Regions from separate parts of the Streptomyces sp. NPDC031121 genome, predicted to be linked through region 2. Evidence: riboswitches for the same ligand, from Rfam matches in the RefSeq annotation. Region 2 holds a riboswitch; each other region holds the start of a gene.
The links. Region 2 has a riboswitch for cyclic di-AMP ahead of ACZ462_RS09545 (M23 family metallopeptidase). Riboswitches for the same ligand answer to the same signal wherever they lie in the genome.
Positions count from the first base shown of each region.

Region 1 (10,111 bases), on a different contig from region 2:
GGAGATGGCGGTGACGGGCATCCGGGAGATGTCGACGATCACGACGCCGCCGGAGGAGCGGCACCCTGTGCTGACGTTCGTCGGCCCGTACGAGGAGAAGCAGATCGGGGCGGCGATCCGGCGGGAGCTGCTGCGCGAGGGCCAGTGCTTCTACATCCACAACCGGGTCGAGTCGATCGACCGGGCGGCGGCCCGGCTGCGGGAGATCGTGCCGGAGGCGCGGATCGCGACGGCGCACGGGCAGATGTCGGAGCAGGCCCTCGAACAGGTCGTGGTGGACTTCTGGGAGAAGAAGTTCGACGTGCTCGTCTCGACGACGATCGTCGAGTCCGGGATCGACATCTCCAACGCCAACACGCTGATCGTGGAGCGCGGCGACAACTTCGGCCTGTCGCAGCTGCACCAGCTGCGCGGCCGGGTCGGGCGCGGCCGGGAGCGCGGGTACGCGTACTTCCTGTACCCGCCGGAGAAGCCGCTGACGGAGACGGCGCACGAGCGGCTCGCGACGATCGCCCAGCACACGGAGATGGGCGCCGGCATGTACGTGGCGATGAAGGACCTGGAGATCCGTGGTGCGGGCAACCTGCTCGGCGGGGAGCAGTCCGGGCACATCGCGGGCGTCGGCTTCGACCTGTACATCCGGATGGTCGGCGAGGCGGTGGCCGACTACCGGGCGGCCGTCGAGGGCGGGGCGGAGGAGGAGCCGCCGCTGGAGGTGAAGATCGAGCTTCCGGTCGACGCGCACGTCCCGCACGACTACGCGCCGGGGGAGCGGCTGCGCCTGCAGGCCTACCGCGCGATCGCCTCGGTGAACTCCGAGGAGGACGTCAAGGCGGTCCGGGAGGAGCTCACCGACCGCTACGGCAAGCTGCCGGAGCCGGTGGAGAACCTGCTGCTGGTGGCCGGCCTGCGGATGCTGGCGCGGGCCTGCGGGGTCGGCGACATCACCCTCCAGGGGCCGAACGTGCGGTTCGGGCCGGTGGAGCTGCGGGAGTCGCAGGAGCTGCGGCTGAAGCGGCTCTACCCCGGGTCGGTGCTGAAGCCGGCGGCGTCGCAGGTGCTGGTGCCGCGGCCGAAGACGGCGCGGGTCGGGGGGAAGCCGCTGGTCGGGCGGGAACTCCTGGCCTGGACGGGCGAGTTCCTCACCACGGTCCTGGGCTCCTGACCCGCCGGCCGCGGCCGGGGCTCCTCTGCGGGGTCCCGGCCGCGGCCGTGTCAGTCCCGGCCCGCGAGCGGGTCCTTGTCCGGACCGCAGGCCGCGGTGCCGGCCGGCAGGACGGTGCCGGCGACGGCGGAGGCAACCGCTCCGGAACGGCCGGTGCGCACGGTTGCCCCCTCCTGGGAGCGTGGTCGAAAGGACGAGGCCGGCCGGGCGTTCCGGCCCGGCCGGCGCGCGGTGCCGTCCTTCGGCGGGGGTGCGGGGCGGGGGCCTGTGCAGCGAGGCTGCAACGGTTGCGCGCATCCCCTCACTGGCGGCCGGAAACGCTGTATACCCTCAGACCTGAACCAGTCGACACGGTCCGTCAGGAGCAGCGATGCACGGCCCCGGCCTCCCGCCGCAGCAGCCCCAGCCCAGTTCCGGGGGTGTGGTGGCGTTGCGCGTGCTGTTCGCCCTGCTGCCCGTCCTCAGCTGCGGCTTCCTGGGATGGGCCACGATGCTGCGGCTCGCGATCGTCACCCGCAAGTCCGCCGACTGGATCCTCCTCGCCGTCAACTTCGGGCTCACCGTCGGCTGGCTCGCGCTGATCGGCGCCGACCCGACGCCCAACACCGACGGCTGGCAGGGCAACACCGGCGCCTTCGGCACGATCCTGACCGGTGTCGCCACCTGCATCTACTTCCTCGTCGCCGACATCCGGCACTACGAGGCCAGGGCCGCGGCCCGCTCCGCCGCCTGGTACCCGGCGCAGCCCGCCGCCCCGTACATGCCCCCGCAGCAGGCGGCCGGGCCGGCGTACGGCTACCCGCAGCCGCACCAGCCGGTCCACCACACCCCCACCCCGGTGCCGCGCCCGGCGCAGCCCGGCCCCGGCCCGGTCACCCCGCCGCGCATCGGGCAGGTCCGCGCCGAGCTCGACGAGCTGAGCGAGCTGCTGCGCAAGGAGACGCCGCACCCGAACCAGCCCCCGGCCGACGGTGAGGGCACGGGCCGGTGACCGACGACGGGCGGATCATCGGCGAGCGCTACCGCCTGGCGTCGCTGCTGGGGCAGGGCGGCATGGGCCAGGTGTGGACGGCGTACGACCAGCGCCTGGACCGGCGCGTCGCGGTCAAGCTGCTCCGCCCGGACAAGGTGGCCGGGCCGGGCTCCGTCGCCGAGGAGCTGCGGCGCCGCTTCGTGCGCGAGTGCCGGGTGACGGCGCAGGTGGACCACCCGGGGCTGGTCACGGTCCACGACGCGGGCAGCGACGGCGACGAGCTGTTCCTGGTCATGGGCTACGTCGAGGGCGAGAACCTGGCCGACCACCTGGCCGCGCACGACCCGTACCCGTGGCCGTGGGCGGTGTCGGTGGTCGCGCAGCTGTGCGGGGTGCTGTCCGCGGTGCACGCGGTGCCGATCGTGCACCGCGACCTCAAGCCGCGGAACGTGATGGTCCGCCCGGACGGCACCGTCCTGGTCCTCGACCTCGGTGTCGCCTCGGTGATGGACACCGACACCACCCGCCTCACCAGCACCGGCACGCCGATCGGCAGCCCGGCGTACATGGCGCCCGAGCAGGCGATGGGCGGCGCGGTCGGCCCGTACACCGACCTGTACGCGCTCGGCGTGCTGCTCTACGAACTCCTCAGCGGGAACGTGCCCTTCGCCGGGTCCACCGCGCTCGGGGTGCTCCACCGCCACCTGTACGAGCCTCCGGCGCCCGTGCGGCGGACCCGCCCGGAGGTCCCGCACCAGCTGGAGGCGGTCCTGCTCCACATGCTGGCCAAGGACCCGCAGGACCGGCCCGCCTCCGCGCAGGCCGTGTACGAGGCCCTCGCGCCGCTGCTGCCCAAGCAGGGCGCGCCGTCGGCGTCCCTGGACCCGAGCCGCCCGTTCCTGCGGCCGCACGCGCCCTGGCCGGACCGGGGCACGGCGATACCGCCGCAGCCGACGGCCCCGCCGCGGCCGGACATCGGGGCCGCCGTCGACGAGGCGCGCAGCCTGCTCGACCAGGGCCGCCTGACGCAGGCCGTGGACATCCTCGGCGGGATCCTCCCGGCCGCGGCCGCCCAGCACGGCGAGCACTCGCCGGTGGTGCGGTCGCTGCGCAAGCAGTACGCGGCCACGCTGATGGACGACGGCCAGTACCGCCGGGCCCTGCCCGAACTGCGCCGCCTGGCAGACGAGTTCCCGGCCGGTGACCCGCAGTCACTGCGGTTCCGCTACGACGCCGCGCAGTGCCTGGAGCAGCTCGGCGAGCCGGCGGCGGCGCTGGCGGAGTACCGCTCGCTGCTGCCGCTGTTCGAGAACCACTACGCCAACCCGGATCCGGGGCTGCCGCTGGAGGTGCGGCGGCGGATCGCGCACCTGCTGCTGTCGCTGGGCGACCGGCCCGCCGCGCACGACACCCTGGCCCGGCTGCTGTTCGACGCCGAGCGCGTGCACGGCCCCGGCCACCCCTTCTCGGCGGAGGTCCGGCGCACCCTGGACTGGCTGACCCGGGTCCGCTGACCGTACGCCGCCCGGCCGGAGCGGCGGCCGGACGGGGCGGCGGCCGGGGAGGGCGTACCCGCGACACCAGGGGAATCGTTGGCCGAACGGGTGGCCCGGACCACCCCGACTGCATACCATCGATCACCGCACGGCCTTTGTGCACCGACGCACAATCTCCCGGCCCTGGAGGCTCCTTTGCACCGTCGCACAGCGCTCTCCGTCTCCGCCGCCCTGCTCGTGGCGGCCCCCCTGCTGTCCGCCTGCTCGGGCGGGGCCCGGCCCGGGACCGCGGCCGTCGTCGGCGGCGAGCGGATCACCACCTCCGCACTCCAGGCCCAGGTGGTCGCCGTCCGCGACGCCCAGAACCGGGCCGGCGGCAGCGCCGCCCAGCTGATCCAGTCCTCGCCCGGGCTGGAGCGGGTCAAGCTCAACAAGATGATCCAGACCGCCGTCCTGGAGCGCGCCGCGAAGGACGCGGGCGTGACGGTCTCCCCGCGCGAGGTCGGCGAGTTCCGCCAGGCCCAGCTGGAGAAGGCCGGCAGCAGCGAGCGGCTGGAGGCCTCAGCGCTGGAGCAGGCGCAGCTGGCCCCCGCGCAGCTGGAGGCGGACGCCCGCTTCAAACTGCTGCGCGACAAGCTCTTCGAGCACTACGGCAGCCAGGACAAGGCGCTGGAGCGGCTCGCGGCCGCCGCGAAGGAGCTGCACATCAAGGTGAACCCGCGCTACGGCGTCTGGGACGCCCAGCAGATCGTCCTCGGCGACCAGGCCACCCCCTGGATCACCCAGCGGAGCCGGCCCGAGCAGGTCGCCGCCGGGGCCTGACCGGGTACGGGCCCCGGCCGGGGGCCCGCCGCCGCGGTCCGGCGCAGGGCGGTAGGTTCGAAGGGTGAACTCCCACTCCGCCGAACCCGCCGCCGCCCCCGCCGCCCCCGACACCGGGCGGATCGTCCTGCTGACCGCCAGCCACCGGGTCGCGCCCGGCCTGCTGTCCTGGCCGGCCTGGCAGGCGCTGCGCACCGCGGACGAGGTGCTGTGCGCCGCCCCGGACCACCCGCAGCTGCCGTACCTGCGCGAGGCCGGCGTCGAGGTCCGCTTCGCCGCGCCCGACGCCCAGGAGCTGGTCGACGCCTGCGCCGGCGGCCGCACCGTCGTGGTCATCCCCGGCGGGGAGGGCGACCGGCGGCTGACCGACGGGCTGGCCCGGCTCGCCGGATCCGGCCGGGTCGCCATGCCGGAGCTCGAGCTGCTGCCCGGCTCCTACGACCTGCCCGGGGCGCGGCTGCTCGACCTCGTCCAGGTGATGGACCGGGTCCGCCGCGAGTGCCCGTGGACCTCCCGGCAGACCCACCGGGGGCTGGTGAAGTACGCGATCGAGGAGTCGTACGAGCTGGTCGAGGCGATCGAGGAGGGCAGTCGGCAGGAGCTGCGCGAGGAGCTCGGCGACGTGCTGCTCCAGGTGGTCTTCCACGCGCGGATCGCCGAGGAGGACCCCGAGGAGCCGTTCTCCGTGGACGACGTGGCGGGCGCCCTCGTCGAGAAGCTGGTCCACCGCCACCCGCACGTCTTCGGCGACGCCGAGGCGGAGACCGCGGAGGACGTCGGCGCACACTGGCAGCGCACCAAGGCGGCGGAGAAGCGGCGCGAGTCGGTCACGGACGGGATCCCGCTCGGCCAGCCCGGCCTCGCGCTCGCGGCGAAGCTCGCCGGCCGGGCGCGGGCGGGCGGTGTGGACGTCGCCCTGCCGGCCGGCGAGGGCGTCGGTTACGAGCTGCTGCGGCTGGCGGCGCGCGCCGAGGCCGAGGGCACCGACCCGGAGACGGCGCTGCGGGCGGCGGCCCGCGCCTACCGCGACGCGATCCGCACCGCGGAGGGCCTCGCCGCCGGCACCCCGTCCGACGGCGCCGACGCGGCCGGCGGGGCCGCGGAGTAAGGGGAGCGGCGGGCGGCGGGCGGCGGCCCGCGGGCGGGTTACGGTCGAGGCGTGTACGAGCCGACCTCCGCAGCCTCCGAAGAACCCGCTCCCGCTCAGGGCCCGACCCTGTTCGACTGGGAGTTCGCCACCGACCCGTACCCGGCGTACGCCTGGCTGCGCGAGCACGCCCCCGTGCACCGCACGCGGCTGCCGAGCGGGGTGGAGGCGTGGCTGGTGACCCGGTACGCCGACGCCCGCCAGGCCCTGGCCGACCAGCGGCTGAGCAAGAACCCGGAGCACCACGCGGAGCCGGCGCACGCCAAGGGCAAGACCGGGATCCCGGGGGAGCGCAAGGCCGAGCTGATGACGCACCTGCTCAACATCGACCCGCCGGACCACACGCGGCTGCGGCGGCTGGTGTCGAAGGCGTTCACACCGCGCAGGGTGGCGGAGTTCGCGCCGCGGGTGCAGGAGCTGACCGACCACCTGATCGACGGGTTCGCGGGCCGCGGCGAGGCGGACCTGATCCACGAGTTCGCCTTCCCGCTCCCCATCTACGCCATCTGCGAGATGCTCGGCGTACCGCGTGAGGACCAGGACGACTTCCGGGACTGGGCCGGGATGATGATCCGGCACGGCGGGGGGCCGCGGGGCGGGGTGGCCCGTTCCGTGAAGCAGATGCGGGCCTATCTCGGCGAACTCATCCACCGCAAAAGGGATGATCTGGGCAATGACCTCATCTCCGACCTGATCCGGGCGAGCGACCACGGCGACCACCTGACGGAGGCCGAGGCCACCGCGATGGCGTTCATCCTGCTCTTCGCGGGCTTCGAGACGACCGTGAACCTCATCGGCAACGGCGTCCACTCCCTCTTCATGAACCCGGGCGAGCGGGCGCGGCTCCAGGCCTCCCTCGCCGCAGGCGAGCGGGGCCTGCTGGAGACGGGCGTCGAGGAACTGCTGCGCTACGACGGGCCGGTGGAGCTCGCGACGTGGCGGTTCGCCACGCGCCCGCTGGTGCTCGGCGGTCAGGACATCGCGGTCGGCGACCCGGTGCTCGTCGTCCTCGCCGCGGCCGACCGGGACCCCGCGCGGTTCGCCTTGCCGGACACCCTGGACCTCTCGCGGAGCGACAACCAGCACCTGGGGTACGGGCACGGAATCCACTACTGCCTGGGCGCGCCGCTGGCCCGGCTGGAAGGCCAGACGGCGCTTGCGACTTTGCTGACGCGTCTGCCTGATCTGGAACTGGCAGTTCCGCCTGCGGACCTGAGATGGCGGGGCGGACTGATCATGCGTGGCCTGCGCACCCTTCCCGTCCGCTTCACACCCCGAAACATCTGAAGATTTTCTGATGGGAAATCAATTTCTTGCTCAACTTGTGACAATCGTTCGAAGGCCGCTAGGTTCTGCCGTTACCACGCCGTTATGCGAAAGGTGCATCACATGCGTTCCGGGAACGGCCGCCACAGACGCCCCCGTCAGGTACCCGCCATCGTCGTCACCGCCGGAGTCACCGGCTCCGCGCTGGCCATGCCGCTGCTCGCCGCCACCGGCGCGAGCGCGGCCGAGGCGGGGACGTGGGACAAAGTCGCCGAATGCGAGAGCGGCGGCGCATGGAGCGCCAACACGGGCAACGGCTCGTACGGAGGCCTGGCGTTCACCCAGGAGCAGTGGAAGAACGCCGGCGGCCTGGAGTTCGCCGAGCGCCCCGACCTCGCCAGCCGCTCCCAGCAGATCGCGGTCGCCGAGCGCGTGCTCGCCGCCAGCGGCGCCCAGGCCTGGGCGCAGTGCGCGGCCGCGGCCGGGCTGACCCAGGACGGCCCCGCCGCCGACGTGGACCCGGGCTCGGCCGGCAGCCACCGGGCCGTCGGCCCCTCCCCGGCCCGCCCGGACGACCGCGTCCCCGTCGCGGACGGCCACCGGCCCACCGACTACGGCGCGCCGACCCCCGCGCCGGCGAGCCCGCCCCCTGGGCCGCTCGCCCCGTCCGTCGGACTGCCCGTCATGCCCGACCCGGACGGCGCGACGCCGTCCCCCACGGCTCCGCCGGTGTTCCCGGGCGACCCCACGGTCACCCCGAGCCCCGTGGACCCCACCGCCCCTGCGGTTCCCACGCCGAGCCCGGCCGTGCCGGGCACCCCGTCGCCGGGCGACACCGCCGCGCCGGGTGCCCCCGCCAGCTCCCCCGCATCCACCGCCCCGGGCTCCCCGGCGGCCCCCTCTGCCCCGTCGGCCTCCCCGGCCCCGGGCGCCTCCACCGACCCGGCGGACATCTCCGGCGCCACGGCCGCGGCCACCGGCAAGCACCGCGGCGCCCCCGCCGAGGAGGCGCAGGCGCCCTCGTACACGGTGAAGGAGGGCGACAGCCTCGCCGCCATCGCGGACCGCAACGGCGTCAAGGGCGGCTGGAGCGCGCTCTACCAGGCCAACGAGCAGGTCATCGGCTCGGACGCCAACCTCATCAAGCCCGGCCAGAACCTGGAAATAGGTTAGGAACAACGGCATTTCGGACACCCGTTAAGAGTTGAATGTCCGGTTCGTTCAAATGAGACATGCGTCTCTTCCGGTCAACTGGCGTGTCCTGTCCGTGACCTTGGGTAAAAACACCCCTCACCTGCGCAAATGCCCCCCAGGGGAGCGCAAGTAGGGCCTTCCCCTCCCCGAAATCCCTCGTTGAACTTCGGGGAGGGACCTGTCTACCTTCTGAATCGCCCGCCACCGCGGGCCCCTTCGACCGCATCGCCGAGTCCTGCCGGCGGACGGGGGGAACAACACGTCGCGTCAAGCGCCGAAGGCAGGAGCGGGGGAACCAAGGTAGGTGCCGCGAAAGGCCGTCGGACGACGGCCCGGACCGGCTAGGGGTGAAGACGCGCCACGTGCGCGGCCGGGCAACTCATCCGCCCGAACCCGACAGCTCACCTCGCAGGCGTCGGTGAGGAGAACTCCATGCTGCTTTCGGGCAAGGGCAAGCACCGCCGCGCCACCGCCATCGAGCGGACCACCCGCATCGTCACGCTCGCCGGCGTCGCCGGCGTCGCGGTCGCGGCCCCCCTGATGACCGCCGGCACCGCCTCCGCCGCCACCGCCTCCGAGTGGGACCGCGTGGCCCAGTGCGAGTCCGGCGGCAACTGGTCCATCAACACCGGCAACGGCTACTACGGCGGCCTCCAGTTCTCCGCCTCCACGTGGGCCGGCTTCGGCGGCAAGGCGTACGCCGCGCAGGCCAACCAGGCCACCAAGGCGCAGCAGATCGCCATCGCCGAGAAGGTCCTGAAGGTCCAGGGCAAGGGCGCCTGGCCGCACTGCGGCAAGGGCCTGTCCAACTCCTCGTACACCGGCGGCGGGTCGACTGCCAACACGACCCCCAAGCAGACGCCGAAGACCGAGACCAAGAAGACGCAGCCGCAGAAGACCGAGGTCAAGAAGCAGACGCAGCGCGCGCAGACCCCCGCGCCCACCACCCGCTCCGAGCGCGCCGAGGCCCCCGTCGTGAAGACCGGCAACGGCTCGTACGAGGTGAAGGCCGGCGACACCCTCGGCACCATCGCCGAGGCGCAGAACGTCAAGGGCGGCTGGGAGAAGCTCTTCGAGCTCAACAAGGACATCGTCTCCGACGCCGACCTGATCTTCCCCGGCCAGAAGCTGAAGCTCGCCTGAACACCGCGCGAACCCTCACCCGAGGGCTTCCGCACCACCTGATCCCCACCGCCCGGCGCGTACCCCCCCCCTCGCGCCGGGCGGTGGCGTGCCCGCCCCCGTACACCCGGTCAGGGCGGGTTGTATGTCCGGGAAGAGGGGTATTCGGGCCCTTTTTCGTCCCAGGACCCGGGCGGTCGGCGGGCCGACCCCCCGGCTGCGGTTAGGCTCTAGGCGGCAGGGCCGGTCCCCCGGCTCGACACGCCACCGCACACCCAGCGTCACATCCCAGAAGGAGATGCTCGTGCCGTCCATCGACGTCGTCGTAGCCCGGGAAATCCTGGACTCCCGAGGCAACCCCACGGTCGAGGTCGAGGTGGGCCTCGACGACGGCAGCACCGGCCGTGCTGCCGTTCCGTCCGGTGCCTCCACCGGTGCCTTCGAGGCCATCGAGCTCCGCGACGGCGACCCGAACCGCTACATGGGCAAGGGCGTCGAGAAGGCCGTCCTCGCGGTCATCGAGCAGATCGGCCCCGAGCTCGTCGGCTACGACGCCACCGAGCAGCGCCTGATCGACCAGGCCATGTTCGACCTGGACGCCACCGACAACAAGGGCTCGCTGGGCGCCAACGCCATCCTCGGCGTCTCCCTCGCCGTCGCGCACGCCGCGTCCGAGGCCTCCGACCTCCCGCTGTTCCGCTACCTCGGCGGCCCGAACGCGCACCTGCTGCCCGTTCCGATGATGAACATCCTGAACGGCGGCTCGCACGCCGACTCCAACGTGGACATCCAGGAGTTCATGATCGCGCCGATCGGCGCCGAGTCCTTCTCCGAGGCCCTGCGCTGGGGCACCGAGGTCTACCACACCCTCAAGAAGGTCCTGAAGGACAAGGGCCTCTCCACCGGTCTGGGCGACGAGGGCGGCT
Region 1 is NZ_JBVIGV010000020.1:2,594-12,704, forward strand. It holds gene mfd (transcription-repair coupling factor) at 1-1,165, shown strand, start outside; gene ACZ462_RS29840 (hypothetical protein) at 1,536-2,156, shown strand; gene ACZ462_RS29845 (protein kinase domain-containing protein) at 2,153-3,652, shown strand; gene ACZ462_RS29850 (SurA N-terminal domain-containing protein) at 3,830-4,456, shown strand; gene ACZ462_RS29855 (nucleoside triphosphate pyrophosphohydrolase) at 4,521-5,564, shown strand; gene ACZ462_RS29860 (cytochrome P450 family protein) at 5,616-6,890, shown strand; gene ACZ462_RS29865 (transglycosylase family protein) at 6,993-8,042, shown strand; cyclic di-AMP (ydaO/yuaA leader) riboswitch at 8,326-8,493, shown strand; gene ACZ462_RS29870 (transglycosylase family protein) at 8,496-9,206, shown strand; gene eno (phosphopyruvate hydratase) at 9,490-10,111, shown strand, end outside.
Region 1: another riboswitch for cyclic di-AMP. It lies ahead of ACZ462_RS29870 (transglycosylase family protein); the one in region 2 lies ahead of ACZ462_RS09545 (M23 family metallopeptidase).

Region 2 (10,111 bases):
GTCCCAGTTCGGCGGTGCGGAGTGGGACATCAGCGGGCGGTGCCGGCGGCCGTGGCCGCGGTCGCCTCGGAGAGGGCCTGAGCGAAGAGCAGGGTCTGGCGTACGGCCTCGGGGCCGTCGCCCGCCTCGCTCACGCGGAGGCTGAGGTCGTCGGCGGTGGAGTTGCCGGTGTAGCCGTGGTCGGAGTCGCAGTTGGGGTCGCCGCAGGCGGCGGGTTCGAGGTCGATGCGCGAGACGGCTCCCCAGCCGATGGTCAGGACGACCTCGCGCGGCAGGGTGCCCGGGGTGTACGACTCGGGGTTGGCGACGACGCGGCTGAGCACCACCGAGGAGATGCTGGCCAGCTTCACCGACTCGGTGGAGGTGGTCGCGTACGGCGAGGGGGAGCCCGCGTCGGCGGCCTGCTCGTCGGTGTGGCTCACGATGAAGCGGTTGCCGGTCAGGACGAGCACGGTGACGTGCCGGCGCACCTCGTTGGAGTCGAAGGTCGTCTCCTGGTGGACCAGGTACGACGAGATCGGCTCGCCGCCCACCGCGGCCTCCACGGCCTCGGCCACGAGGGCCGGGTAGTAGCCGCTGCGCTCGATCGCCGTGCGCAGCCCCTGGGTCGTCGTACCGGATTTCGCCATGGGGTCCATCCTAAGGCCCGTACGGGGCGCCCAGGCCGCCTCGGGACGCCCCCGGGGTCCTCAGTAGCTGGGGAGGGTGCGCGGGCCGAGGTCGGTGCGGGCGGGCGGGTGGGCGATGCGGACCGCGGCGCTGAGGACGGAGAGGCCCTCGGTGGCGACGACGACGGGTTCGAGGGTGACGCCGACCACTTCCGGGTGGTCGTCGACGAGCCGGGACAGCCGCAGCAGCAGCTCTTCCAGGGCGGGGGTGTCGACGGGGTCGCTGCCTCGCCAGCCGAAGAGGAGGGGGGCGGTGCGGATGGAGCGGATCAGTCCGGCGGCGTCCCGGTCGGTGGCGGGGACGAGCCGGTGGGCGGTGTCGCCGAGCAGCTCGGAGGCGACTCCGGCCAGGCCGAAGGAGAGGACGGCGCCGGCGGCCGGGTCGATGACGGAGCGGACGACGGTGTCGACGCCGCGCGGCACCATGGCCTGCACGACGGGCTGCAGCTCGGCGGGGCTGCCGAGGAGCTCGGTCAGCTCGTCGTACGAGCGGCGCAGCTCGGCCTCGGTGGTGAGGTCCAGGCGGACGCCGCCGAGGTCGGCGCGGTGGCGCAGGTGCGGGGCGGTGGTCTTGAGGGCGACGGGGTAGCCGAGGGCCGCGGCGGCCTTGGCGGCGGCGTCGGGGGTGGGCGCGGGCAGGGTGGGCAGGACGCGGATCCCGTAGCGGGCGAGGAGCGCGGCGGCGTCGCCGTCGGCGAGGGTGATCACGCCGTCGGGGCCGGCTCCGCCGGCGAGGAGGGCGGCGAGCTGGGCGGCGGCCCCCGCCTCGTCGATGTCGTCGTACTCGGGGACGTGCCCGGTGTCGGTGTTGGCGCGGCGCCACTGGCCGTGGCGCACGGCTTCGGCGACCGCCCGCACGGCCCGCTCGGCGGCCGGGTAGGCGGGGATGCGGACGTCCTCGCGGGAAAGGGACCGGACGAGCTCGGCGAGCTCGACGTGGACGACGGCGACCGGTTTGCCGGGGTGGGCGGCCGCGGCGTCGCGCAGGGCGTCGGCGAGGCCGTCGGCCCCGGTCTCGGCGCAGGTGTCCTCGCCGACCCAGGGGATGGCGGTGACGACGACGGCGTCGTGGGCGTCGGAGGCGAGGGCCGCGGAGACGGCGCTGCCGAAGTCGGCGGGGGTGGCGGCGGTGGTCAGGTCGAGCGGGGAGGAGGGCCGCAGCCCCTGGGCGAGGCAGGCGTCGTAGGTGAGGTAGCCCAGCGATTCGGAGTTGCCGAGGATCGCGACGCGCGGCCCGGCGGGGACCGGCTGGGAGGCGAGCAGGAGGCCGACGTCGACGAGCTCGGTGACGGTGTCGACGCGGATCACGCCGGCCTGGCGGAGCAGGGCGGAGACGGTGGCCTCGGGGAGCCGGGTGCCGGGGACGGCGTGGCCGGCGGGCGTGTGGCGGCCGCCCTTGGCGACGACGACGGGCTTGACGGCCGCGGTGCGGCGGGCGAGGCGGGTGAACTTCCGCGGGTTGCCGAGGGTTTCCAGGTACATGAGGGCGACGTCGGTGGCCTCGTCCTCGTACCAGTACTGGAGGATGTCGTTGCCGGAGACGTCGGCGCGGTTGCCGGCCGAGACGAACGAGGAGAGGCCCTCGCCGCGGCGGAGCAGGGCGGACAGCAGCGCGATGCCGATGGCGCCGGACTGGGTGAAGAGCCCGATCCGGCCGGGGACGGGGGCGGGCACGGGGGCCAGGGAGGCGTTGAGCGCGACCTCGGGCGCGGTGTTGATCACTCCGAAGGCGTTGGGGCCGATGAGGCGCATCCCGTGGGAGCGGACCTGGCGGACGAGTTCGCGTTGGCGCTCCAGGCCGGCGGGGCCGGTCTCGGCGTAGCCGGCGGACAGCACGACGAGGCCCTGCACGCCGTGCTCGCCGCAGTCGGCGACGACCTGCGGCACCCGGGCGGCGGGGACGGCCACGACGGCGAGGTCCACGGGCGCGTCGATCTCGGCGAGCGAGCGGTAGGCGCGCACGCCGTCCAGGAGGTCGCCCTCGATGCCGGGGGCGCGGGCCTCGTTGACGGCGTAGAGGTGGCCGCGGAAGCCGCTGTCGCGGAGGTTGCGCAGGGCGGCGGCGCCGACGCCGCCGCCGGAGCGGCTGACGCCGATGACGGCCACGGACCCGGGGGCCAGGAGCCGCTGGACGGAGCGGGCCTCGGCGCGCTGCTCGCGGGCCCGCTGGACGGCGAGCGACTCGGCGGTGGGCTCCAGGTCGAGCGTGAGGCGGACGGCGCCGTCCTCGAAGCTGCGCTTCTGCTGGTAGCCCGCGTCCGTGAACACCTTGATCATGCGGGTGTTGGCGGGGAGCACCTCGGCGGCGAACCGGCGGATGCCGCGTTCGCGGGCGACCGCGCCGATGTGCTCCAGGAGCGCGGAGGCCACGCCGCGCCCCTGGTGGGCGTCCTGGACGAGGAACGCGACCTCGGCCTCGTCGGCGGGGGCCGAGGCGGGGCGGCCGTCGGGGCCGATCCGGTCGTAGCGGACGGTGCCGATGAAGTCCTCGCCGACGGTCGCGGCGAGGCCCACCCGGTCGACGTAGTCGTGGTGGGTGAAGCGGTGCACGTCGCGGTCGGAGAGCCGGGGGTAGGGGGCGAAGAACCGGTAGTACTTCGACTCGTCGGAGACCTGCTCGTAGAAGCTGACCAGGCGGCCCGCGTCCTCGGGGGTGATGGGCCGGATGCGTGCGGTGCCGCCGTCACGGAGGACGACGTCCGCTTCCCAGTGGGCCGGGTACGAGGGGTCCGACGCGGTGGTCATGCGGTGATCCTAAGCCCAGGGCGGGTGGAAGGGCTCCTGCGCGGTGCACGCCCGAGGAGAGGTGCGAACCGGTGCAATACGGGGTAGATCGGACGGAAGAGATCGAGGCCGGCGGCGGTCCGAGCACGGGGGACCGCGTGAGATAGTGGTCTAGACAACCGTCAGAACCTGAAGGGCATCACCATGGCAGAGCGCCGCGTCAACGTCGGCTGGGCCGAGGGCCTGCACGCTCGTCCCGCCTCGATCTTCGTCCGGGCGACGACCGCTTCGGGCGTCCCGGTGACCATCGCGAAGGCGGACGGGAACCCCGTCAACGCCGCCTCCATGCTCGCGGTGCTGGGCCTGGGCGCCCAGGGCGGCGAGGAGGTCGTCCTCGCGTCGGACGCCGAGGGCGCGGAGGTGGCGCTGGACCGCCTCGCGCGGCTGGTCGCGGAGGGTCTTGAGGAGCTTCCCGAGACCGTCTGACCCTTCGGGTTCCACCCGGTTCGCGCGAAGCCGCGGCCGCCGATGCTCCGGCGGCCGCGGCTTCGCCGTTGCGGGTACGGGAATGCGATGCGCGCACGCGAATGCGCCGCGGAATTCGAGGACGAACACGGCCGCGACCGGGAGGGAGTTCCGGGCGTACCGCCGATTCCGAAGGCGCACGGAAATCGACGCGGCCGGAAGGGACTCCCGGCCCTTGTTTCCGCATTTCTACGCGGCCCCTGTTAAAAGGAGCGGCCCGCCGTGTTTACGGCAGGTTGCGAAGTCCTCACGCGCAGCCGGTAGGCACCCGCGGTGCGTTCGGCGTGGCCGGCGGTCAGGGCCCGCGCCCGCTCCGCGTCCCCCCTGGCCACCGCGTCGGTGATCGCACCGTGCTCCGCCCAGCACTCCACGGGCCGCTCCGGCGCCTGCACGGCGTACATCCAGGCGACCTTGTGGCGCATCTGGATGAGCAGGGCGATCAGCCCGGGGCTGGCCGAGGCCTGCGCGAGGGTCTCGTGGAACCAGCTGCCGAGGGCCCGCAGGTCCTCGCCCTGCCCTCCCCTGGCCCGCTCCTGGCCCAGCCTGACCAGGCCGCGCAGCACCTTCAGGTGGCCCTCGGTGCGCCGCCGCGCGGCCCTGGCGGCCGCGAGCGGCTCCAGCAGCATCCGCATCTCCAGGAGGTCGGCGGCCTCCTGCTCGGTGGGCTCGGCGACGCAGGCGCCCGCGTGCCGCCGGCTGGTCACGAAGCCCTCGGACTCCAGGGTCCGCAGGGCCTCGCGGACCGGAACGCGCGAGACGCCGTACCGGCGGGCCAGCTGCTCCTCGGTGAGCCTGGCGCCCGGCGGGAACGCCCCGGAGACGATGTCGTCGCGGATCGCGGTGCACACCGCGTGCGCGGGAATACGCAAGACCGGACCTCCGCCCTTTTTCAAATGGCCGGCACCGGTGCCGCGGCCGTGGTGGATCGTACGGAAACTGTATGGCAATTCCCGCCGGTTTCCGAGGGCGGCAGGAAATCAGCGGTATTTCGGCCGGGGTGCGGCGGCCGGAAATCGGCGTCCCGGGCAGCGCGAAGGCCCCGGCTCGGCGAGCCGGGGCCTTCAAAACAGGCTGCTGCGAGGGGTCAGAGGCTGACGCCGTGGCTGCGCAGGTAGGCGATCGGGTCGATGTCCGAGCCGTACTTGGCGCCGGTGCGGGCCTCGAAGTGCAGGTGCGGGCCGCTGGAGTTGCCCGTCGAGCCGGAGAGGCCGATCTGCTGGCCCGGGGTGACCTGCTGGCCGACCGAGACGCTCAGCGAGTTGAGGTGGCCGTACTGGGTGTAGGTGCCGTCGGCGTGCCGGATGACGACGTTGTTGCCGTAGGCGCCGCCCCAGCCGGCCTCGACGACGGTGCCGAGGCCGACGGCGCGGACGACGGAGCCCTCGTCGGCGTGGAAGTCGATGCCGGTGTGGCTGCCGGAGGACCACATGCCGCCGCCGGCGCGGTACTGGGTGCTGACGTAGGAGCCGGCGAGCGGGGAGACGAAGGTGTTGAGGCGCTTGCGCTCCTCCTCGCGGGCGGCGCGCTCGGCGGCCTCGCGCTCGGCCTTCGCCTTCTCCTCGGCCTTCTGCTTGGCCTCGGCGGCGCGCGCCTTGGCGTCGGCCTCGGCCTGCGCCTTCAGGGCGGCGGCCTCGGCGGCGGCCCGCTGGGCGTCGGCCTGGGCCTCGATCTGGCCGGCGACGTCCTCCGCGGTGACGACCGCGTTCAGGCCGGTGTCCTCCATGGACGGGCCCTTGTCCGACGCGGCGAAGGCCGGGGCGGCGAGGGTGCCCACGACGCCGGTGGTGGCGAGGGCGGCGACGCCGGCGAATCCGGCGGTCTTGCGGCTCAGACGGCTGGAACCACGGTGCTTGCCGGCGGCACGGCTGCCAAAGGCCATGGAGAGGCTGATCCTTTCCTTCCCTCTCGCCTACCGGGTTAGCTGACGGGTTCGGAGCAGGAAGGTCTCCTACGGGCACCTCTTGCGAGGCGGCCCGATTCACCCCAAGGGACGTGTGGGTCCCCGGCTCCCCAGGCTCGCGCCTGACGGGGACTCGGCGATCGCTGCCCGGTGCCGCGGCTGCGGCGCGTATCAACTGACGGACAGCACGGCCGACGCTAGGCGGATCATCAGTCAATCACCAAATGGTCACGGCCTTTTGTTGCGCACGCCACACCGCATACGGGCAACCTCCGCAGCAAAACCGGACACAAAGGGCCCCGGCGGACAAGCCGCCGAGGCCCCTTGGGGAGTTGCCCGTCAGTTGCCGACGACGGTGACCTCTCCGATGCCCAACGCGCGCACCGGCCCCTCGATCTGCGCGGCGTCGCCGACGAGCACGGTGACCAGCCGGTCCACCGGGAACGCCTGCACGACGGCCGTGGTCGCCTCCACGGTGCCCGTCTCGGCGAGCCGGGCGTACAACTGCGCCTGGTAGTCGTCCGGCAGCTCCTGCTCGACCTGGTCGGCGAGGGTCCCGGCGACGGCCGCGGCCGTCTCGAACTTCAGCGGGGCCACGCCCACCAGGTTCTGCACGGCGACGTCCCGCTCGGCGTCCGTCAGGCCCCCCTCGGCGAGGGTGCGCAGCACCTTCCAGAGGTCCTCCAGCGCCGGCCCGGTGTTGGGGGTGTCCACGGACCCGCTGATGGCGAGCATCGAGGCGCCCCGGCCGTCGGCGGTGGAGCGCAGCACCTGGCCGAAGGCGCGCACGCCGTACGTGTACCCCTTCTCCTCGCGCAGCACCTTGTCCAGGCGCGAGGTGAGGGTGCCGCCCAGGCAGTACGTGCCGAGCACCTGGGCGGCCCAGACGCGGTCGTGCCGGTCGGGCCCGGTGCGGCCGATCAGCAGCTGGGTCTGGACGGCGCCGGGCCGGTCGACGATGACGACGCGGCCGGTGTCGTCGGACTCCACCGGGGGCACGGGGCGGGGCTGCCCCGGGTTGCCCGTCCAGGCGCCCAGGGTGTCGGCCAGGAGGGCGTCCAGGTCGATGCCGGCCAGGTCGCCGACGATCACCGCGGTGGCCGTCGCGGGGCGCACGTGCGCCTCGTAGAAGGCGCGGACGGCCGCGGAGTCGATCCGGGCGACGGTCTCCTCGGTGCCCTGGCGCGGGCGGGACATCCGCAGGGAGGCCGGGAAGAGCTGCCGGTAGAGCTCCTTGGCGGCGCGGCGCTGCGGGTTGGCCAGCTCGTGCGGGATCTCGTCCAGGCGGTTGCGGACGAGGCGGTCGACCTCGCTGTCGGCGAAGGCCGGCGCGCGCAGCGCCTCGGCGAGCAGGCCGAGGGCCTTGGCCAGCCGGGAGGCCGGGACCTCCAGGGAGACGCGCAGGCCGGGGTGGTCGGCGTGCGCGTCGAGGGTGGCGCCGCAGCGCTCCAGCTCGGCGGCGAACTCCTCGGCGGAGTGCTTGTCGGTGCCCTCGGACAGGGCGCGGGCCATGATGGTGGCGACGCCGTCCAGCCCCTCCGGCTCGGCGTCCAGCGGTGCGGCGAGGTTCACCTCTACGGCGATGACCTGCTGGCCGGGCCGGTGGCAGCGCAGCACGGTCAGGCCGTTGGGCAGGGCGCTCCGCTCGGGGGCGGGGAACGCCCACGGCTTGGGCTGCCCGGCGGCGGGCCGCGGGTGGAAGGTCATCGTGACGGCTGCGGTGTCGCTCACTGCTCCGCCCCCTCGTTCTCGTTCTCGTTCGCGTCGGAGTCGCCGGCGGCGAGGGGCTCGTAGACGAGCACCGCGCGGTTGTCGGGGCGCAGTCGGGCCGCGGCCACGGCCTGGACCTCCTCGGCGGTGATGTCGAGGACGCGCTGCACGGCGGTCAGCGCCAGCTGCGGGTCGCCGAAGAGGACCGCGAAGCGGCACAGTTCGTCGGCCCGGCCGGCGACGGTGCCCAGCCGGTCCAGCCACTCGCGCTCCAGCTGGGCCTGGGCGCGCTCCATCTCCTCGGCGGTGGGGCCCTCGGCGGCGAACCGGGCGAGCTCCTCGTCCACGGCGGCCTCGATGGCGGGCACCTCGACGCCGCTGGAGGTCTTCACGTCCAGCCAGCCCATCGAGGGGGCGCCGGCCAGGCGGAGCATGCCGAAGCTCGCGGCGACGGCGGTCTGGTCGCGGCGGACCAGGCGGTTGTGCAGGCGGGATGACTCGCCCCCGCCGAGGACGGTCAGCGCCACGTCGGCGGCGTCGCACTCGCGGGTGCCGTCGTGGGGCAGCCGGTAGGCGGCCATCAGGGCGCGGGCCGGGACGTCCTCGGTGATCTCCTCGCGGAGCTGGCCGCCCATGGTGTCGGGCAGCGTGCCGTCGCGCGGGGGCTGCTTGCCGTCGTGGGCGGGGATGGTGCCGAAGTACTTCTCGATCCAGGCGAGCGTCTGCTCCGGGTCGATGTCGCCGACGACCGACAGCACCGCGTTGTTGGGCGCGTAGTAGGTGCGGAAGAACGCGCGCGCGTCCTCCAGCGAGGCCGCGTCCAGGTCGGCCATCGAGCCGATCGGCGTGTGGTGGTAGGGGTGGGGCTCGGGGTACGCCATGGCGGTCAGCCGCTCGAAGGCGGTGCCGTACGGCACGTTGTCGTAGCGCTGGCGGCGCTCGTTCTTGACGACGTCGCGCTGGTTCTCCATGGACTCCTCGTCCAGGGCGGCCAGCAGCGAGCCCATCCGGTCCGCTTCGAGCCACAGCGCCAGCTCCAGCTGGTGGGCCGGCATTGTCTCGAAGTAGTTGGTGCGCTCGAAGCTCGTCGTCCCGTTGAGGGAGCCGCCGGCGCCCTGGACGAGCTCGAAGTGGCCGTTCCCCGGTACGCTCGCGGAGCCCTGGAACATCAGGTGCTCGAAGAGGTGAGCCAGGCCGGTGCGTCCCTTGACCTCGTGGCGCGAGCCGACGTCGTACCACAGGCAGACCGCCGCGACCGGGGTCAGGTGGTCCTCCGAGAGCACCACGCGCAGGCCGTTGGCCAGCCGGTGCTCGGTCGCTGTCAGGCCGCCGGAGCCGGCCTGGGCTGTGGCCGTGTGACCCATGGGCATGTGGTCCCTTCGATCGCGATGCAGAGAATTCCGTCAGACCTGCCACTGTATGCAAGCGTGCCGGGCGCCGGAGAAGTTCCCGGCCCGTACCCGGGTCGGGGTCGGGCCTGTCGGTGCGTCGGGACACAATGGTCCGCGACGACCCCCGTCAGCCCCTGTCACCAGATCCCGCCAGACCGCCCAGCCAGACCCCCAGCACATCCCTTTCTTGGTTAAGGAGCCGCGCAGCGATGGCCCGCCGCAGCACGAAGACCCCGCCGCCGGAGGACTTCGAGGAGAACATCCTCGACATCGACGTCGTCGACGAGATGCAGGGCTCCTTCCTCGAGTACGCGTACTCGGTGATCTACTCCCGCGCCCTGCCCGACGCCCGCGACGGCATGAAGCCGGTGCACCGGCGCATCGTGTACCAGATGAGCGAGATGGGCCTGCGCCCCGACCGCGGGTACGTGAAGTGCGCCCGCGTCGTCGGCGAGGTCATGGGCAAGCTGCACCCGCACGGCGACGCGTCGATCTACGACGCCCTCGTGCGCATGGCGCAGCCCTTCTCGATGCGCCTCCCCCTGGTCGACGGGCACGGCAACTTCGGCTCGCTGGGCAACGACGACCCGCCGGCCGCCATGCGCTACACCGAGTGCCGCATGGCCGACGCCACGTCGCTGATGACGGAGTCGATCGACGAGGACACCGTCGACTTCCAGGCCAACTACGACGGCCAGGAGCGCGAGCCGGTCGCCCTCCCCGCCGCGTACCCGAACCTGCTGGTCAACGGCGCCTCCGGAATCGCGGTCGGCATGGCGACGAACATGCCGCCGCACAACCTGGGCGAGGTCATCGCCGCCGCACGCCACCTGATCCGCTACCCGCACGCGGACCTGGAGGCGCTGATGCGCTTCGTCCCCGGTCCGGACCTGCCCACGGGCGGCCGGATCGTGGGCCTGTCGGGGATCAAGGACGCGTACGAGAACGGCCGCGGCAGCTTCAAGATCCGCGCGACGGTGTCCGTGGAGAACGTGACCGCCCGCCGCAAGGGCCTGGTCGTCACCGAACTGCCCTTCACGGTCGGCCCGGAGAAGGTCGTCGCGAAGATCAAGGACCTCGTCAACGCGAAGAAGCTCCAGGGCATCGCCGACGTCAAGGACCTCACCGACCGCGCGCACGGCCTGCGCCTGGTCATCGAGATCAAGAACGGCTTCCACCCCGAGGCCGTCCTG
Region 2 is NZ_JBVIGV010000004.1:337,401-347,511, forward strand. It holds gene ACZ462_RS09520 (alkaline phosphatase family protein) at 1-30, opposite strand, end outside; gene ACZ462_RS09525 (DUF5998 family protein) at 30-638, opposite strand; gene ACZ462_RS09530 (bifunctional acetate--CoA ligase family protein/GNAT family N-acetyltransferase) at 690-3,413, opposite strand; gene ACZ462_RS09535 (HPr family phosphocarrier protein) at 3,597-3,878, shown strand; gene ACZ462_RS09540 (GntR family transcriptional regulator) at 4,121-4,786, opposite strand; gene ACZ462_RS09545 (M23 family metallopeptidase) at 5,002-5,796, opposite strand; cyclic di-AMP (ydaO/yuaA leader) riboswitch at 5,809-5,966, opposite strand; gene ACZ462_RS09550 (M16 family metallopeptidase) at 6,157-7,524, opposite strand; gene ACZ462_RS09555 (M16 family metallopeptidase) at 7,545-8,891, opposite strand; gene ACZ462_RS09560 (DNA gyrase/topoisomerase IV subunit A) at 9,128-10,111, shown strand, end outside.

Region 3 (10,111 bases), on a different contig from region 2:
CGCCGAGGCCGCGGGCGCCCCCGCCGAGGTCGGCATCCCCGGCGCCGTCGCCGTCGAACTCGTCCACAACTTCTCGCTGCTGCACGACGACCTGATGGACGGCGACGAGCAGCGCCGGCACCGCGACACCGTCTGGAAGGTCCACGGCCCCGCCCAGGCCATCCTCGTCGGCGACGCCCTGTTCGCCCTCGCCAACGAGGTCCTGCTGGAACTCGGCACCGTCGAGGCCGGCCGCGCCACCCGCCGCCTGACCACCGCCACCCGCAAGCTCATCGACGGGCAGGCGCAGGACATCTCCTACGAGCACCGCGAGCGCGTCAGCGTCGAGGAGTGCCTGGAGATGGAGGGCAACAAGACCGGAGCCCTCCTCGCCTGCGCCGTCTCCATCGGCGCCGTCCTCGGCGGCGCCGACGACCGCACCGCCGACAAGCTGGAGGAGTACGGCTACCACCTCGGGCTCGCCTTCCAGGCCGTCGACGACCTCCTCGGCATCTGGGGCGACCCCGAGTCCACCGGCAAGCAGACCTGGAGCGACCTGCGCCAGCGCAAGAAGTCCCTCCCGGTCGTCGCCGCGCTCGCCGCGGGCGGCCCCGCCGCCGAGGAACTCGGCGAACTCCTCGCCGCCGACGCCAAGAGCAACGACTTCGAGAACTTCTCCGAGGAGGAGTTCGCCGCCCGCGCCGCCCTCATCGAAGCGGCCGGCGGACGCGCCTGGACGGCGGAGGAGGCGCGCCGCCAGCACGCCGTCGCCATCCGGGCCCTCGACGGCGTCGACATGCCCCAGCGGGTCCGCGACCAGCTGGTCGCCCTCGCCGACTTCGTCGTCGTACGCAAGAAGTGACCGCCACCCTCGTCACCCGGGTCCGGATATGACGCGCGAGTCGCCGGCCGGCGCCCCCACCTGAGCGGCGCCGGCCGACGGCAGACCCCAGCACAGCAGAAGCCACTGCACGTAAGGGGAAGCCATGACAGCGACGACCGACGGCACCGGCTCCCGGGACGCCGATCCGGAGGACACCACCACGGCCCCGCCGCCCGCCGGCGCGGCCCGCACCGGCCTGTGCGCCGGCCCCCGCACGGGCAGCCGCGACGGGGCCGGCCGCACCGCCCCCGCACGCACCGCGGCGGCCCTCCCGCACCCCGCCGGCCCGCCCGACGTCCACGAGGCCGCCGCGCGGGCCGTGCGCCACCTCCTCGACCGGCAGGACCCGGCCGGCTGGTGGAAGGGCGACCTGGAGACCAACGTCACCATGGACGCCGAGGACCTCCTGCTGCGCCAGTTCCTCGGCATCCGCGACGAGGCCACCACCGCGGCCGCCGCCCGCCACATCCGCGGCGGCCAGCGCGCCGACGGCGCCTGGGCCACCTTCCACGAAGGACCGCCCGACCTGTCCGCCACCGTCGAGGCGTACGTCGCCCTCCGCCTGGCCGGCGACGCCCCCGACGCGCCCCACATGTCCCGCGCCTCCGCGTGGATCCGCGCCCACGGCGGCATCGCCGCCGCCCGCGTCTTCACCCGGATCTGGCTCGCCCTCTTCGGCTGGTGGAGCTGGGACGACCTGCCCGAACTCCCGCCCGAACTGGTCTTCCTGCCGCCCTGGGTGCCGCTGAACATCTACGACTTCGGCTGCTGGGCCCGGCAGACCATCGTCCCGCTGACCATCGTCTCCGCGCTCCGCCCCGTCCGCCCCGGGCCCTTCGCCCTGGACGAACTCCACACCGACGCGCGCCGGCCCGTCCCGCCGCGCAGGTACGCACCCCTCGGCTCGGTGGACGGCCTGTTCCAGCGCATGGACCGGGCCCTGCACCTCTACCGCCGGTTCGCGCCCCGCCCGCTGCGCAAGGCGGCCATGGACACCGCCGCCCGCTGGATCATCGAACGGCAGGAGAACGACGGCTGCTGGGGCGGCATCCAGCCCCCGGCCGTCTACTCCCTGATCGCCCTGCACCTCCTCGGCTACGACCTCGGGCACCCGGTGATGCGGGCCGGCCTGGAATCCCTGGACCGGTTCGCCGTCTGGCGCGAGGACACCGCCCCCGGCCCGGACGGCCTCCCCGGCGCCCCCGCGCCCGTCCGCATGGTCGAGGCCTGCCAGTCCCCGGTCTGGGACACCTGCCTCGCCGCCATCGCCCTGGCCGACGCCGGCCTGCCCCCCGACCACCCGGCCCTCGTCAAGGCCGCCGACTGGATGCTCGGCGAGGAGATCACCCGCACCGGCGACTGGGCCGTCCGCCGACCCGGACTCGCCCCCGGCGGCTGGGCGTTCGAGTTCCACAACGACAACTACCCCGACATCGACGACACCGCCGAAGTGGTCCTCGCCCTGCGCCGCGTCGCCCACCCCGACCCCGACCGCCTCGACGCCGCCGTCGACCGGGCCGTCACCTGGACCCTCGGCATGCAGTCCGGCGACGGGGCCTGGGCCGCCTTCGACGCCGACAACACCAGCACCCTGCCCAACCGGCTGCCCTTCTGCGACTTCGGGGAGGTCGTCGACCCGCCCTCCGCCGACGTCACCGCCCACGTCGTGGAGATGCTCGCCGCCGAGGGCCGCGCCCGCGACCCCCGCACCCGCCGCGGCATCGCCTGGCTCCTCGACCGGCAGGAGCCCGACGGGAGCTGGTTCGGCCGCTGGGGCACCAACTACGTCTACGGCACAGGCTCCGTCCTCCCCGCCCTCGCCGCCGCCGGGATCCCCGCCGCGCACCCCGCCGTGCGGCGCGCCGTCGCCTGGCTGGAGTCCGTGCAGAACGACGACGGCGGCTGGGGCGAGGACCAGCGCTCCTACCAGGACCCCGGCACCTGGGCCGGACGCGGGGCCTCCACCCCCTCGCAGACCGCCTGGGCGCTGATGGCGCTCCTGGCCGCGGGGGAGCGCGGTGGCAAGGCCGTCGAACGCGGCATCGCCCACCTCGTGCGCACCCAGCTCCCCGACGGCACCTGGGACGAGCCGCACTTCACCGGCACCGGCTTCCCCTGGGACTTCTCCATCAACTACCACCTCTACCGGCACGTGTTCCCGCTCACCGCCCTCGGCCGCTACCTGTACGGGGAGCCCTTCGCGCCCGGGACGCCCTGATGCCCGCCCGGCCCGGGCCCCCCGGGGCGGCCCCGCTGCTCGTCGCCTGCGCCCTGCGCATCGAGCGGGCGGCCCTCGGCGGCGGGCGGGGCGCGCCGCCCGGCACCACCGTCCTGCGCACCGGGATGGGGCCGCGGGCCGCCGAGCGGGCCGTCGTACGGGCGCTCGCCGCGCCGGAGCTGGCCGGGGCGGCCGTCCTCGCCACGGGGTTCTGCGCCGGGCTCGTCCCCGGCATGCACCCCGGCGACCTCGTCGTCGCCGACGAGGCCCGCGACCCCCGCGGGACCGTCGCCTGCACCGGCGCCGCCCGGCTCGCGGAGGCGCTGGCCCGTGCCGCCCCCGGCCGCACCGTGCACACCGGGGTCCTCACCGGCTCCGACCACGTGGTCCGCGGGCAGGAGCGGGCCCGGCTGCGCGCCGGCGGCGCCATCGGCGTCGACATGGAGTCGGCCGCCACCCTGTGGGCGGCGACCCAAGCCGTCGGCGCGGACGGCGGGATCCGCCCCGTTGCGGCCGTCCGGGTGGTCGTGGACGCCCCGGAGCACGAGCTCGTCCGCATCGGCACCCTGCGCGGTGGAATATCGGCCTTCCGTGTACTGCGTGCCCTACTGCCTGCTTTTCACGACTGGCACCGTTCTTCGCCGCTCCCCAGGAGGTGAGCCAGATGGCCATGCCGCTGCGACAGTCCATCAGGGTCGGGACCTATCTGATCGAACAGAAGCTCCGCAAGCGCGACAAGTTCCCCCTGATCGTCGAGCTGGAGCCGCTCTACGCCTGCAACCTGGCCTGCGAGGGCTGCGGGAAGATCCAGCACCCGGCGGGGGTGCTCAAACAGCGCATGCCGGTCGCCCAGGCGGTCGGCGCCGTCCTGGAGTCCGGGGCGCCGATGGTGTCCATCGCGGGCGGCGAGCCGCTGATGCACCCGCAGATCGACGAGATCGTGCGCCAGTTGGTCGCCCGCCGCAAGTACGTGTTCCTGTGCACGAACGCGCTGCTGCTCCGCAAGAAGATCGCGAAGTTCACCCCGTCCCCCTACTTCGCCTTCGCCGTGCACATCGACGGGCTGCGCGAACGCCACGACGAGTCCGTGGCCAAGGAAGGCGTCTTCGACGAGGCCGTCGAGGCCATCAAGGAGGCGAAGAGGCGCGGATTCCGGGTGACGACGAACTCGACGTTCTTCAACACCGACACCCCCCAGACGGTCATCGAGGTGCTGAACTACCTCAACGACGACCTCCAGGTCGACGAAATGATGATCTCGCCCGCCTACGCCTACGAAAAGGCACCCGACCAGGAGCACTTCCTGGGCGTCGACCAGACCAGAGAACTCTTCAGAAAGGCCTTCGCAGGCGGAAACCGCCGCCGCTGGCGCCTCAACCACTCGCCCCTCTTCCTGGACTTCCTGGAGGGCAGGGCCGATTTCCCCTGCACCGCCTGGGCCATTCCCAATTACTCCCTCTTCGGCTGGCAGCGCCCCTGCTACCTGATGAGCGACGGGTACGTGCCCACCTACCGGGAGCTGGTCGAGGAGACCGACTGGAGCAAGTACGGCCGCGGCAAGGACCCGCGGTGCGCGAACTGCATGGCGCACTGCGGCTACGAGCCGACCGCCGTCCTCGCCACCATGGGCTCGCTGAAGGAGTCGCTGCGCGCGGCCCGCGAGACGGTCGGCGGCAGCCGGGGCGGCCGGGCATGACCGAGGCGCCGGAGGCGGGCGGCGTGCGCGGGCCGGGCCCGGGCGCGGGCCCCGGCTTCGACCTGCGGGCGCTGCTGGCCGAGCGGGGCGCCGAGCGGTACGAGCTGCACGCGCGCCACCTCAACCCGCAGCTGCCCCGCATGCTGCACACCATCGGCTTCGACAAGGTCTACGAGCGGGCCGAGGGCGCCCACTTCTGGGACGCCGAGGGCAACGACCACCTGGACATGCTGGCCGGGTTCGGGGTCATGGGGCTCGGCCGCCACCACCCCGTGGTCCGCAGGGCACTGCACGACGTCCTCGACGCCGGACTCGCCGACCTGACCCGCTTCGACTGCCCGCCGCTGCCGGGCCTGCTCGCGGAGCGGCTGCTCTCGTACAGCCCGCACCTGGACCGCGTCTTCTTCGGCAACAGCGGCACCGAGGCCGTCGAGACCGCCCTGAAGTTCGCCCGGTACGCCACCGGGCGGCCCAGGGTCCTCTACTGCGACCACGCCTTCCACGGGCTGACGACCGGCGCCCTGTCGGTCAACGGGGAGCGCGGCTTCCGCGACGGCTTCGCGCCGCTGCTGCCGGACACCCGGATCGCGCTCGGCGACCTGGCCGCCCTGGAGCGGGAGCTGCGGCGCGGGGACGTCGCCGCGTTCGTCGTCGAGCCGATCCAGGGGAAGGGCGTGCACGCCGCCCCGCCGGGCTTCCTGGCCGCGGCCCAGGAGCTGCTGCACCGGCACAAGGCGCTGCTCATCGCGGACGAGGTGCAGACCGGCATCGGACGTACCGGTGACTTCTACGCGTACCAGCACGAGCCGGGCGTCGAGCCGGACCTGGTGTGCGTGGCCAAGGCGCTGTCGGGCGGGTACGTCCCCGTCGGCGCCACCCTGGGCCGGGACTGGATCTTCCGCAAGGTGTACTCGTCCATGGACCGGGTGCTCGTCCACTCCGCCAGCTTCGGCTCCAACGCACAGGCGATGGCCGCCGGGCTGGCGGTGCTGTCCGTCATGGAGGACGAGCGGCTGGTGGACCGGGCCCGTGCGACGGGCGACCTGCTGCGCGGGCGGCTGGCCGCGCTCGTCGGCGACTACGAGCTGCTGCACGAGGTGCGGGGGCGCGGGCTGATGATCGGCATCGAGTTCGGGAGGCCGTCCTCGCTGCGGCTGCGCAGCCGGTGGACGGTGCTCCAGGCCGCCCGCAAGGGGCTCTTCGCGCAGATGGTCGTGGTGCCGCTGCTGCGACGGCACCGGATCCTGACCCAGGTGTCGGGGGACCGCCTGGAGGTCATCAAGCTGATCCCGCCGCTGGTGATCGACGAGGCGGACGTCGACCGGTTCGTCGTGGCCTTCCGCGAGGTCATGGACGAGGCGCACGACGGCGGCGGGCTGATGTGGGAGTTCGGGCGGACGCTCGTCAGGCAGGCGGCCGCGGGGAGCTGAGCGGTCCGGGGGCGCCGGCGGCCGGCCGGCGCCCTGCGGTCGCGGGCGTTCAGACGAGCAGCCGGCCGCGGAGGCGGTCCAGGGTGGCGGGGGAGAGGCGCAGGCCCTCGGCCAGGTAGCGGTCGGTGCCGCCCCACTGCGCGTTGATGGTGTCGAAGGCCGCGTCCAGGTAGGCGGCGCGGGCGTCGAAGAGCGGCGCGAGGAGTTCCGCGGCCTCGGGGGAGCGGGCCTCGGGGATGCCGCTGCCGGGGCGCACCCGGTAGCGGCGGTGCGGGGCGTTCGACTCCAGGTAGTCCGCCAGGATCGCCTCCCGCTCCACGCCGAGCGCGAGGAGCGTGACGGCGATCGCGACTCCGGCCCGGTCCTTGCCGGCGGCGCAGTGCATCAGCGCCGGGACGCTGTCCTCGGCCAGCGCGTGCACCACCCGGCTGTGCTCGGCCGTGCGCTCCACGACCATCACGCGGTAGGAGTCCGCCATCCGGGCGGCTGCCCTGCCGCCGCCGAGGACGCCGCGGAGCTGCTCGGTGTCGCCGTCGCGCACCATCCTCCAGAAGTCCTCGCCGGCTGCCGGGTCCGAGAGCGGGATGTTGAGGTTGCGCACGCCGGCGAGGGGGATGTCGGGCCCCTCCAGGGCCTGGTCGACGGCGTTGCGGAAGTCGAAGACGGTGTGCAGGCCCAGCGATTCGAGGAATTCTGCATCGCTTTCGGTGGCATGTGCCAGATGTCCGCTTCGGAAGAGTCGTCCCGACCTGACCTGCCGTCCGTCCAGGGCCGGGAGGCCGCCCACGTCGCGGAAGTTGCGTACGCCGGCCAGTTGCGGCTCGGGTGCCGGTCCGGCCGGCGGGGGCGAGGGTATCTGCTGGGTCACGTGGATCCTCCGCATCGTCACCGGATGTCCGAATTGAGCTGCTTGGGGCCAACATGCCGCCGTCGGAGGGGAGATCGGGCGCAGCCCCGTGAGCCAGATCATACGGTGACCGTGCGTGCCCGAGGGGGAAACGCGAATGCCCCGGCCGGAGGGGCTGTTGGCACAAGCGAATGGACACAGGGTGACCGGAATTCCGCCGGAATCGCGTTCCTGTGAATCCGTCAGGAAATTCGCGGCTTGTTCCGCCCCGTCGGACTGGATTACGTTCGCGACCGATCCGGACGGACCGCCTAATCCTGCCGCCGCCCGGAAACCGCACTCGACCATTCACGCGACCGGCAGGAGCGGGGGAACCAGGTAGGCCGCCGTCGCCGGAGTTCCGCTCCGGAAACGGCTCGGGGTGAAGCCGTGCACGTCCCGCTCGCGGGGCCGTGCCGGCCGGACAGCTCCCGGTCCGAACCCGACAGCTCACCTCGCAGGCGCCGGAGAGGAATCCGCCATGCCGGCAAAGGGCAAGCACCGCCGACCGAAGTCCCGCACGATGGCCCGGGGTTTCGCCGCCGCCGGAACCGGAGGCGCCGCGCTCGCGCTCCCGCTGCTCGGCGCCGCCGGCGCCCACGCGGCCCCCGCCGCCCCCGCGGCGGCCCCGCAGACCCCCTCGGCGGTGCAGGCGGAGCCCGTCGCCGCCGCGCCGGCCCCGGCCGCCGTCCCCGCCGTCTACACCGTCGTTCCGGGCGACTGCCTGTCCACCATCGCCGCGGACCGCGGCGTGGAGGGCGGCTGGCAGCGGCTCTACGCCGACAACCGCGAGGCCGTCGGCGCCGACCCGTCCCTGATCCACCCCGGCCTCCGGCTCCACCTCGGCGCACCGGGTGCGGCCGAGGCCGCGGCCCCCGCCGGGAAGCCGGCCGCCGCCCCGAAGAAGAAGTCCCCCGCCCCGGCGGCGGCAGCGGCCGCCGGCCAGCGGACCGCCAAGGCCGCGGCCGAGCGGCAGGTCGCCGCCCCGAAGGCGTCCGCCCCGCAGGCCGCCGCACCCGCCGCACCCGCCGCCCCGGCCGCCGCCGGATTCGTCGCCCCCGTCGGCGGCGGCGTCTCCACCGCGTACCGGACCGCCGGCGCCATGTGGTCCAGCGGCTACCACACCGGCGTCGACTTCATCGCGAGCTCCGGCACCCAGGTCCGGGCCGTCGGCGCCGGCACCGTCGTCTCCGCCGGCTGGAGCGGCGCGTACGGCAACGAGGTCGTCATCCGGCACGCCGACGGCAAGTACTCCCAGTACGCCCACCTCTCCCAGCTGTCCGTGACCGCCGGCCAGAGCGTCACCGCCGGCCAGAGCATCGGCCTCTCCGGCTCCACCGGCAACTCCACCGGCCCGCACCTGCACTTCGAGATCCGCACCGGCCAGTCCTACGGCTCCGACATCGACCCGATCGCCTACCTCCGCTCCAAGGGCGTGACCATCTGATCCCCGCCCCGACAGGGGCGGCCGGACCCGTGCGGGGCCGGGACCCGAGGGGGGTCCCGGCCCCGCACGCACTCGCCGAACCGACCGGGTGGTACAGATCACGGCCCGTCAACCCCTTCCTACGGTGGCGTAGGTCACGTGCCGGGGTGAAAAATACGGTCTCGTGGCAGTGACGACGATGACAGAGACGACAGCGACCGCACGCAGGACCATCGGCTCGTACACGGCGATCGGGGACAGCTTCACCGAAGGGGTCGGCGACCCCGGGCCCGACGGGAAGTTCCTCGGCTGGGCGGACCGCCTGGCCGTCCTCCTGGCCGACCGGCGGCCCGAAGGCGACTTCCGCTACGCGAACCTGGCGGTACGCGGCCGCCTGCTGGACCAGATCGTGGCCGAACAGGTCCCGCGCGCCAAGGAGCTCGCCCCGGACATGGTCAGCTTCTGCGCCGGCGGGAACGACATCATCCGCCCCGGCAGCGACCCCGACGCCGTCGCCGAGCGCTTCGAGGCGGCCGTCGCCGACCTGACCGGTGTCGTCGGCCTCGTCATGATCACCACCGGCTTCGACACGCGCGGGGTGCCCGTCCTCAAGCACCTGCGCGGCAAGGTCGCCACCTACAGCGCCCACGTGCGGGCCATCGCGGACAAGTACGGCTGCCCGGTCCTCGACCTGTGGTCCCTGAAGTCCGTCCAGGACCGCCGCGCCTGGGACTTCGACCGGCTGCACCTCTCGCCCGAGGGCCACACCCGGGTCGCCCTGCGCGCCGCCCAGGTCCTCGGCCTCGACGTGCCGGCCGACCCCGACCAGCCGTGGCCGCCGCAGCAGCCCCTCAGCTCCGTCGACGCCACCCGCGACAACATCCAGTGGGCCCGCGAGCACCTCGTCCCCTGGATCGGCCGCCGCCTGCGCGGCGAGTCCTCCGGGGACAACGTGGAGGCCAAGCGCCCCGAGCTGCTGCCGCTGTAGTACGGGAGCGGCGGCCGGGCGCGGGAGGCGGCGGGGCGGGGGAGGCCCGCCGCCGGCCGGAGGAATCCTTCGGGGCCGTCGGGCGTTGCCAGGGTACGGGGCCGTGCCGGGCACGGCCCCGCGCCCACATGCCGCACCCCCAGGAGGCGCCTTGACCGGCTCCCGTCCCCCGCTCGCCCAGCTGCGCGCCCTGCGCCCCGAGTCCTTCGGCGCGGACCCCTCCGGCGCGCGGCTGCAGCGGATCCGGAACTCGCCGAACTTCCGGGACGGCGCCTTCCGGAACCCGGTCGGCGCCCGCACCCGGCCCTCCGGCTCCCCGCTCGAACTCGCCAAGGTCTACTTCCGCAAGGACGAGCGGGCCCGCCGCAGCCCGGCCGCGCCCATCCCGGTGCACCCGACGACCCTCGCCGACCTGGCCCGCCCGCCGGCCGGCGGACTGCGCCTGACCTGGATGGGGCACTCCGGCGTCCTCGCCGAGATCGACGGCCGCCGCGTCCTCTTCGACCCGGTCTGGGGCGAGCGGTGCTCCCCCTTCCCCTTCGCCGGCCCCCGCCGCCTGCACCCCGTACCGGCGCCGCTCGCCGCCCTGGGCCCCGTCGACGCCG
Region 3 is NZ_JBVIGV010000015.1:32,774-42,884, forward strand. It holds gene ACZ462_RS26095 (polyprenyl synthetase family protein) at 1-841, shown strand, start outside; gene shc (squalene--hopene cyclase) at 966-3,080, shown strand; gene ACZ462_RS26105 (phosphorylase family protein) at 3,080-3,739, shown strand; gene hpnH (adenosyl-hopene transferase HpnH) at 3,745-4,776, shown strand; gene ACZ462_RS26115 (aspartate aminotransferase family protein) at 4,773-6,206, shown strand; gene ACZ462_RS26120 (tyrosine-protein phosphatase) at 6,256-7,074, opposite strand; cyclic di-AMP (ydaO/yuaA leader) riboswitch at 7,385-7,569, shown strand; gene ACZ462_RS26125 (M23 family metallopeptidase) at 7,574-8,539, shown strand; gene ACZ462_RS26130 (SGNH/GDSL hydrolase family protein) at 8,718-9,506, shown strand; gene ACZ462_RS26135 (MBL fold metallo-hydrolase) at 9,658-10,111, shown strand, end outside.
Region 3: another riboswitch for cyclic di-AMP. It lies ahead of ACZ462_RS26125 (M23 family metallopeptidase); the one in region 2 lies ahead of ACZ462_RS09545 (M23 family metallopeptidase).